DNA from 2 places in the Streptomyces sp. NPDC001700 genome. Region 2 is predicted to be linked to the other one. Evidence: riboswitches for the same ligand, from Rfam matches in the RefSeq annotation. Region 2 holds a riboswitch; the other holds the start of a gene.
What was found. Region 2 has a riboswitch for thiamine pyrophosphate ahead of ACWC5C_RS15755 (thiamine ABC transporter substrate-binding protein). Riboswitches for the same ligand answer to the same signal wherever they lie in the genome.
Positions count from the first base shown of each region.

Region 1: it holds a riboswitch for thiamine pyrophosphate, as region 2 does, so the genes downstream of both, ACWC5C_RS18170 (purine-cytosine permease family protein) here and ACWC5C_RS15755 (thiamine ABC transporter substrate-binding protein) in region 2, are expected to answer to the same signal.

Region 1 is NZ_JBSFGE010000008.1:307,029-311,576, forward strand. It holds gene ACWC5C_RS18160 (IlvD/Edd family dehydratase) at 1-1,410, shown strand, start outside; gene ACWC5C_RS18165 (triphosphoribosyl-dephospho-CoA synthase) at 1,480-2,358, shown strand; TPP riboswitch at 2,429-2,524, shown strand; gene ACWC5C_RS18170 (purine-cytosine permease family protein) at 2,516-3,922, shown strand; gene ACWC5C_RS18175 (APC family permease) at 4,048-4,548, shown strand, end outside.
Region 2 is NZ_JBSFGE010000007.1:120,359-124,906, forward strand. It holds gene ACWC5C_RS15750 (ABC transporter permease) at 1-1,593, opposite strand, end outside; gene ACWC5C_RS15755 (thiamine ABC transporter substrate-binding protein) at 1,653-2,726, opposite strand; TPP riboswitch at 2,722-2,825, opposite strand; gene rlmN (23S rRNA (adenine(2503)-C(2))-methyltransferase RlmN) at 2,892-3,998, opposite strand; gene ACWC5C_RS15765 (phosphatidate cytidylyltransferase) at 4,084-4,548, opposite strand, start outside.

The DNA.
Region 1 (4,548 bases), on a different contig from region 2:
ATGGTGACCGAGGAACTCATCCGGGCCAACCCCGTCGACGGGGTGATCCTGCTCGGCGGCTGCGACAAGACCGTACCGTCCCTGCTGCTGGGCGCCGCGTCGGTCGACCTGCCCACCCTGATGGTCACCGGCGGCCCCATGCTGAACGGCTCGTGGCAGGGGCGCCCGCTGGGCTGCGGCACCGGGGTGTGGGAGCTGAGCGAGGAGGTGCGGGCCGGGCGGATGGAGCGCTCGGAGCTGCGCCGGGCCGAGTCGGCGATGATCCGCAGCCGGGGACACTGCAACACCATGGGCACGGCGTCCACGATGGCGTGTGCCGCCGAGGCGCTGGGCATGACCCTGCCCGGCAACGCGGGTCTCCCGGCCCCCGACAGCCGTCTGCTGGAACTGTCCCACGCGGCGGGCAACCGCATCGTCGACATGGTGCGCGAGGATCTGCGGCCCAGCGCCATCCTGACGGCGGAGGCACTGCGGAACGCGGTGCGCGCGGTGGCCGCCATCGGCGGCTCCACCAACGCGGTCGTCCATCTGCTGGCGCTCGCCCGCCGGGTCGGGGCGGACTTCGCGCTGGACGACATCGACCGCGCGGGCCGTGGCATCCCCCTGCTCGCCGATGTGCAGCCCGCGGGCTCGCACCTCATGGAGGACTTCCACCGCGCCGGTGGCCTGGACGCCGTCCTCGGGGAGATCAAGGAACACCTGGAACCGGCCCTCACCGTCTCCGGCCACCCCCTCACCGAGCAGTTGTCCGGCCACCCCAGCGCCGATCTCACCGTCATCCGCACCGCACAGGACCCGATCGCCCACCACGCCGGGCTCGCCGTGCTGCGCGGCAACCTCTGTCCCGACGGAGCCGTCATCAAACCCGCCGCCGCGACACCGGAGCTGCTGCGCCACCGGGGCCGCGCCGTGGTGTTCGACGGCATCGAGGACTTCCGTACCCGGATAGACGACCCGGACCTGGAGGTCGACGCGTCCGATGTGCTGGTCCTGCGCGGCTGCGGGCCACGCGGCTACCCCGGCATGCCCGAGGTGGGGAACATGCCCCTGCCGCCCGCGCTGCTGCGGGCCGGGGTGCGGGACATGGTGCGGATCAGCGACGCCCGCATGAGCGGAACCGCCTTCGGCACCGTCGTCCTGCACATCGCGCCCGAGTCGGCGGCGGGCGGCCCGCTGGGCCTGGTGCGGTCCGGCGACTGGATCGAGCTGGACACCGAGCGGCGGCTGCTGCGGCTGGACGTACCGGACGACGAACTCGCCGCCCGGCAACCGGTCACCGCCGCCGCGCCACCGGCCACCAGCGGCTGGGAGCAGATCTACCGCGACCACGTCGAACAGGCTGACCGTGGCGCCGGACTGGACTTCCTCAGCGGCACCCGCGGCTCGTTCGTCGCCCGCGAATCGCACTGAGGTGATGCCCACAGCGGGGTCACAGGAACATCCCACGTTCCGGAAAGGTTCGCCCTCTAGCCTCTGTCCATGCCCACGACGCGTTCCATGGATGAGGCACTGGCGCAGACCGCCGTACGAGCCCTGATCTCCCAGGCGGAACTGACCCCGAAACCGGGCCTCGCGGACACCCGCGACCTCCAGGCCCGCGCCACCGGCGCCGATCTGCTCGCGCTGCGCTGGGCGGCCAAGGCGCTGGCGCCCGGGTTCGCGGCCATGGCCGCCGCCGCCCGCCGCCCCGGCGAGCCGACGCGCGCGCTCCGTGAGGAGCTGGGCGCCATCGGCCGCTGCGCCGAGTGGACCATGGCGCGGGCCGATGGCGGCACGGCCGGTGACCGAGCCGGTGGCCCCACCGGTTCGGCCACCGGCCGACTGCACCACGGCGCGCTGTGGGTGCTGGGGCTGCTGGTGGCGGCCACCGCCCTGACTCCCGGCGCCACACCCCACGACGTGACCGCCACCGCCCGGCAGCTCGCGACCCACACCGACCGGGGCGCCCCGCGCAGGCCATCGGCGGGCTCGCAGGTGTCCGCCACCTACGGGGCGGCGGGTGCGCGCGGCGAGGCGCGCGCCGCCTTCCCGCATGTGCGCCGCGCCCTGGACGTCCTGTCCAGGACCCGTGCGGCGGGCGCCACCGAGACCCAGGCCCGGCTCGACGCGCTGCTCACCGTGATGAGCACCCTCCAGGACACCGGGCCGCTGTACCAGGCGGGGCCGCCCGCCCTCCGCCGGGTGCAGGACGGGGCGCGCGGGGTGCTGGAGGCGGGCGGCACCGCGACGGCCCCGGGCGCCGCCGCCCTCGCCACCCTCGACGCCGAGCTGCGCGGCGCGGGCATCGCGCCCCGGGGAAGCGCCGCGGTGCTGGCGGGGGCGCTGTTCCTGGACGCGCTCCCGCCAGTGGCCCGCTAGCTGCCCGGTGGCGGCCCGCACCCGCCCCCGGGACCCGGGCCACGTGGCGAGAGGTTAGGGTGGGCCCGCTCCACCGGACACGGGGTGCCCCCACGCGGGGGCTGAGATCACACCCGTCGAACCTGAACCAGTTAGCACTGGCGGAGGGATGTCATCGATGCCATTGCCGCATGCTGCCACCGAACCGGCGCCCACCGGCGCGGAATCCGTCTTCGACGGGCGGATGCCCACCGCGCCCGGTGATCTGCGCGTCGAGGCGCGCGGTATCGCGCCGGTCCCGGAAAGCCACCGCTACGGCGGACCGGGGCGCCTGTTCACCGTGTGGTTCGCCCCGAACCTGACCATGACCGGCGTGTTCACCGGCACCGTCGGCATCGGCCTCGGCCTGGACTTCGCCACCGCGCTGGCCGCCGTCGTCCTGGGCACCCTCATCGGCGCCGTACCCACCGCGTATCTGGGCACCTGGGGCAGTCTGACCGGAGCCGGGCAGCTGCCCCTGGCGCGGCTGGCGTTCGGCCGTGCCGTCAGCGTGCCCGGTGTCCTGCAGTGGCTGTCGTCGATCGCCTGGGACGCGCTGATCGGCCTGTTCGGCGGTGACGCGCTGGCCCGGCTGTGCGGGCTGCCGTTCTGGCTCGGCGTGCTGCTCATGATGGCCGCGCAGGGGGCCCTCGGGGTGCTGGGCTACGAGGCCGTCCACCGGATGCAGAAGCTGATGACCTTCGTCCTCGCCGCCGCGTTCACCGCCCTGGCCGTCAAGCTGCTCGACGGTGTCCACCCCGCCACCAGCGGCTCGGCCCATGGCGCCGACCGCCTCGGCGCGTTCGTCCTGACCAGCACGATCGCCCTGAGCCTGGCGCTGTCGTGGGCGCCGTACGCCAGCGACTTCAGCCGCTATCTGCCCCGCGCCACCTCCCGGACGCGGATGTTCTGGTGCACGCTGTCCGGCGTCACCGTGTCCTTCGTGGCGGTCCAGGCGCTCGGGCTGTGGGGGGCCTCCGTCTTCACCGACCAGACCGCCCGTGGCGTGGACGAGGCGCTGGGCGGCGGGGCGCTCGGCGCGTTCGGGCTGCTGGCCGTGGCGCTGGCCGCGCTGTGCAGCAACGCCATGAACGACTACAGCGGCTCACTGGCCCTGCAGACCGCCGGTGTCCGCATCCCCCGCCCGCTGGCCGCCGCCCTCGCGGCCGTGCTCGGCTTCCCGCTGGTGCTGTGGATGCACGCCGCCGACACCACCGCCCGCTTCCAGAACGTGCTGCTGTTCGTCGGCTACTGGATCCCCGGGTTCGTCGCGGTCGTGGCCGTCGACTGGTTCGCCCGCGCGCGGGCCCGGGGCGGCGCGCCCATCGACCTGGCCGCCGAGAGCGCCCGCCCGCAGCCGTGGTGGCCCGCACTGCTGGCGTTCGGCGCCGCGTTCGCCGCCGCGGTGCCGTTCATGGACACCACCCTGTACACCGGCCCGGTGGCGGCCGCGCTGCACGGCGCCGACCTCGCCTACTACGCCGCCTTCCTCGCGGCGCTCCTCGTCTACACCCCGCTCAGGATGCGCCGCCGTACGGCTCATTGAGGCCGCGTTTCGTCGGTGAAAGCGGCCCATATCCGCACGTCACACGGCATCCGGCCACCGAGTCCCACGGTGTGCGTGGCACCCTGGGCTTTTCGACCAACCGCACCACCGAGGAGAAGTGCCACGTGCCGCAGAACCAGCCAGCGGAGTCCATCGCCGCCCCGGCGGTGCTCGCCGAGGAACGCAGACTCCACAAGGACCTCGGCTTCTGGGGCCTGACCGCGATCGGGTTCTCCAACATCCTCGGCTCCGGCTGGCTGTTCGCCGCCCTGTACGCCGCCCAGACCGCCGGGCCCGCCGCGCTGCTCTCCTGGATCGCGGCGGGAGCGCTGTGCGCCCTGATCGCCCTGGTCATGGTGGAGCTGGGCGCCACCCGCCCGGAGGGCGGCGGCACCGTGCGGTGGCCGCTGTACGCGAGCGGGCGGCTGGTCGGCACGATGGTCGGCTGGTCCGTCGTGCTGTCCGTCGGCGGTACGGCCGCGGAGATCAGCGCGATCATGCAGTACGCCGCGCACTATCTGCCCGGGATCTACGACGGCGGCAGGCTCACCCTCCCGGGCCTCGGCGTGGCCGTCGTGCTGAGCGTCGTACTCACCGCGCTCAACTGGTTCGCGGTGCGGATATTC
Region 2 (4,548 bases):
GGTGCGGACGCGTTCCAGGGCCAGCAGGGAGCACGCGCACACCACCATCAGGATCGTGCTCAGGGCCATCGCCTGCCCGTAGTTGAGCTGTCCGGCGCGGCCCAGGAAGCGCGCCACGGCCACCGGGAGGGTGGGCAGGTCCGGGCGGGCGATGAACACCGTGGCCCCGAACTCGCCGAGCGATACGGCGAACGCGAACCCCGCCGCGACCGCCAGCGCCCGCCCCACCAGCGGCAGGTCCACCTCGCGCCAGGCGCGCAGCGGGGACGCGCCGAGCACGGCGGCCGCCTCCCGAAGCCGGTGGTCCACGGCGCGCAGGACGGGCAGCATCGTGCGCACCACGAAGGGCACGCCCACCAGGGCCTGGGCGAGCGGGACGATGACCCAGGAGGCGCGCAGATCCAGCGGGGGCTCGTCGAGCGCGATGAGGAAGCCGAAGCCGACGGTGACAGCCGAGGTGCCCAGCGGCAGCATCAGCAGCGCGTCGAAGCCGCGGACGAAACGCCCGGCGCCGCGGGTGAGCGCGGCGGCGGCGAGGCCGCCGACGACGAGCGCGAAGAGGGTGGCGACCGCCGCGTACTGGAGGGAGTTCCCGATGGCCTCCACGGGCGCCACGAAGAAGGTGCCGCCGCTGTCGGCGGCGGACTGGAGCGCCCGGTAGTACGTGAACCCGTAGCCGTCCGGCCCGTGCAGCGAGCGCTCCACCAGCACCGCGAGCGGCACCACGATCAGCAGCGCGACGACGGCCAGCACCCCCGCGAGCAGCCCCCACTGCGCCGCGCCCTGTGGGCGGCGCGCGGTCCGGGCGGCGTCGACGAGCCGCAGGGCGCCCTCCCGGCGCCGTACGGTCCAGGCGTGCAGGGCGAGCACGGCCGCGACCGCCGCGAACTGGACGAGGGTGAGCACCGCGGCCGTCGGCAGGTCGAGCAGCTGCGCGGTCTGCCGGTAGATGGCCACCTCCAGGGTGGCGTAGCGCGGGCCGCCGAGGATCTGGATCACCCCGAAGGAGGTGAACGTGAACAGGAAGACCATCAGCGCGGCGGCGGCCACGGCGGGCCCCAGCGCGGGCAGGGTGACCCGGCGCCAGGCGGCGAGGCGGCTCGCGCCGAGCACCCGGGCGGCCTCCTCCTGACGCGGATCGAGCTGCGCCCACAGCCCGCCGACGGTGCGGACGACCACCGCGTAGTTGAAGAAGACGTGGGCCAGCAGGATCGCCCAGACGCTGGTGTCCAGCCGTATCCCCCACAGCTCGTCCAGCAGCCCGCCCCGGCCGAGCAGCCCCAGGAACGCCGATCCGGCGACCACGGTCGGCAGCACGAACGGCACGGTCACCACGGCGCGCAGCAGCCCCTTGCCGGGGAAGTCGAAGCGGGCGAAGACATACGCGCCGGGCAGCGCGACCGCCAGCGTCAGCCCGGTCGACGCGGCCGCCTGCCAGCCGGTGAACCACAGGGTGTGCAAGACGGACGGATCGCCCAGCACCTCGGGTATCCGCCCGAGGTGCCAGCGGCCGTCGGCGCGCAGCCCGCGGGTGACGATCGCGGCCACCGGATACGCGAAGAAGACGCCGAAGAAGGCGAGCGGGATGGCCATAAGGGCGAACCGCACGGCGGCACCGCGGACGCTCCTCCCCGCACCCTTCTCGCGAGGCGCTACAGAACGAGCGAGGACCATGCCTTGACCCAGGGCTCACGGTTCTTGGCGATCTTGCGCGGGGGCAGCGTGGCCGGATCGGCGACCTTGGCCCCGTACCGGGTGAAGATCTCCGGCAGCTTCGCGTCCTCGCGCACCGGATTGACGTACATGTTCAGCGGTACGTCCTCCTGGAAGCGCTTGGTCAGCAGGAAGTCCAGCAGCGCCTTGCCCCCCTTGGTGTTGCCCGCGCCCTCAAGCAGCCCGGCGAACTCCGTCTGCCGGAAGCAGGTGCCCTCCGCCACCCCGGTCGGGGCCTTGGCGGGCTTCGACTTCGCGTCGGCCACCTCGGCGGGCGGGCTGGAGGCGTACGAGACGACGAGCGGCTTGTCGCCCTTGGCGCCGCCCGCCGAGCCGGAGAAGCGGTCGTAGTACGCCTGCTCCCAGCCGTCGACCACCTCGACGCCATTGGCCCGCAGCTTCTTCCAGTAGTCCCGCCAGCCGTCGTCGCCGTAGCGGGCGGCGGTGCCGAGCAGGAAGGCGAGGCCGGGGGACGAGGTGGCGGCGTTCTCGGTGACCAGGAGGTTCTTGTACGCGGGCTTGGTCAGATCGGCGAACGTCTTCGGCGGCGCGAGCTTCTTCTCGGCGAAGTACGCGCGGTCGTAGTTGACGCAGATGTCGCCGTAGTCGACCGGGGTGACGCGATGCTTCGCCTGGTCGAGCTGGTGCGCGGCCGGGACCTTGTCCAGGCCCTTCGCCTCGTACGGGGTGAACAATTCATTGTCCAGCGCGCGGGAGAGGAGGGTGTTGTCGACGCCGAAGAACACATCGCCCTGCGGATGGCCCTTGGACAGGATCGCCTGGTTGACGGCCGCCCCCGCGTCGCCCCCGGCCTGCACCCGCACCTTGTAGCCGGTGGTGCGGGTGAACTCCTTGAGGACCGCCTTGGACGCCGCGAACGAATCGTGCGAGACCAGGGTGACGGTCTTGGAGTCCTTGCCCTCCGCCGCACCTCCGCCGCAGCCGCTGAGGACGCCGGTGCCGAGGGAGCCGACGAGGGCGGCGGTGAGCGCACGCCGAAGATGGCTGTTCATGGTGAGGCTGACTCCCTACGCCGGTATGACCCGGATCAGGTTGGAGGGTCTGCGGCCGTGCCGCACTCTCAGCGCTGTCGCGCTCCCCTGTCGGAATGTTCAGTTGTCCGTCACTACGGGATGGTTGTACGACGGGTTGTGCGAAGGCACCGTATCAGCCGGTGGTCAGCGCTCCGTGGCCGCCAACTGACCGCACGCCCCGTCGATCTCCTGCCCCCGGGTGTCCCGGACGGTCACCGGCACCCCGTGCCGCTCCAGGGCCGCCACGAACGCCTTCTCGTCCTCCGGCCGGGACGCCGTCCACTTGGAGCCGGGCGTCGGGTTGAGCGGGATGAGGTTGACGTGGACCCGGTGGCCCTTGAGCAGCCGGCCGAGCAGATCGCCGCGCCAGGCCTGGTCGTTGATGTCCCTGATCAGGGCGTACTCGATGGAGATCCGGCGGCCGGACTTCTCCGCGTACTCCCACGCCGCGTCCAGCACCTCGCGCACCTTCCAGCGGGTGTTGACCGGGACGAGGGTGTCGCGCAGCTCGTCGTCGGGCGCGTGGAGGGAGACCGCGAGGCGGCACTTGAAGCCCTCGTCGGCGAACCGCAGCATCGCCGGGACCAGCCCCACGGTCGAGACGGTGATGCCGCGCTGGGACAGCCCGAGGCCGTCCGGCTCGGGGTCGGTGAGCCTGCGGATGGCGCCGATGACCCGGTTGTAGTTGGCCAGCGGCTCGCCCATGCCCATGAAGACGATGTTGGACAGCCGGGCCGGGCCGCCCGGGATCTCTCCATCCCTCAGGGCCCGCATCCCGTCGACGATCTGGTGCACGATCTCGGCGGTCGACAGATTGCGGTCCAGACCCGCCTGGCCGGTGGCGCAGAACGGGCAGTTCATGCCGCAGCCCGCCTGGGAGCTGATGCACATGGTGACCCGGTCCGGGTAGCGCATCAGCACGGACTCGACGAGCGTGCCGTCGAAGAGCCGCCACAGGGTCTTGCGGGTGGTGTCGTCGTCGCAGCTGATGTGCCGCACCACGCTCATCAGGTCCGGCAGCAGCTCCGTCGCCAGCTTCTCGCGCGCGGCGGCCGGGATGTCGGTCCACTGGGCGGGGTCGTCGGTGTAGCGGGCGAAGTAGTGACGCGACACCTGCCCGGCCCGGAAGGGCTTCTCCCCGAGGGCGGCGACGGCCTCGCGGCGCTCGGCGGGGGTGAGGTCGGCGAGATGCCGCGGGGGCTTCTTGGCCCCACGCGGCACGGCGAAAGTGAGTTCTCCGGGCTTAGGCATGGCCGTACCAGTGTCGCAGACACGCGGAAGGCCCCGCGCCACGGGCGGCGCGGGGCCCTGAACAGCCCTGTTCGGTACGGACGGCTCAGCCGCCGCCCACGAAGATCACGAACAGCAGCCACACCACGGGCGCGGTGGGCAGCAGCGAGTCGAGCCGGTCCATGATCCCGCCGTGGCCGGGCAGCAGCTTGCCCATGTCCTTGATGCCGAGGTCACGCTTGATCATGGACTCGCCGAGGTCCCCCAGGGTCGCGCTGACCGCGACGGCGAGGCCGAGCAGCAGCCCCTGCCACCACACGCCGTCCCTGATGAGGTACTGCATGCACAGCGCCCCCACGACCATCGCGAACGCCACCGCGCCCATCAGCCCCTCGCGGGTCTTGCCGGGGCTGATGCGGGGCGCGAGCGGATGCTTGCCGAAGCGCCAGCCGACCGCGTACGCGCCGGTGTCGCTCACCACCGTCAGCAGCAGGAAGGTCAGCACCCGCTGCGGGCCGTCGTGCTCGGCGGCCAGTATGAGCGCCACGAAGGTGGCGAGGAACGGCACGTA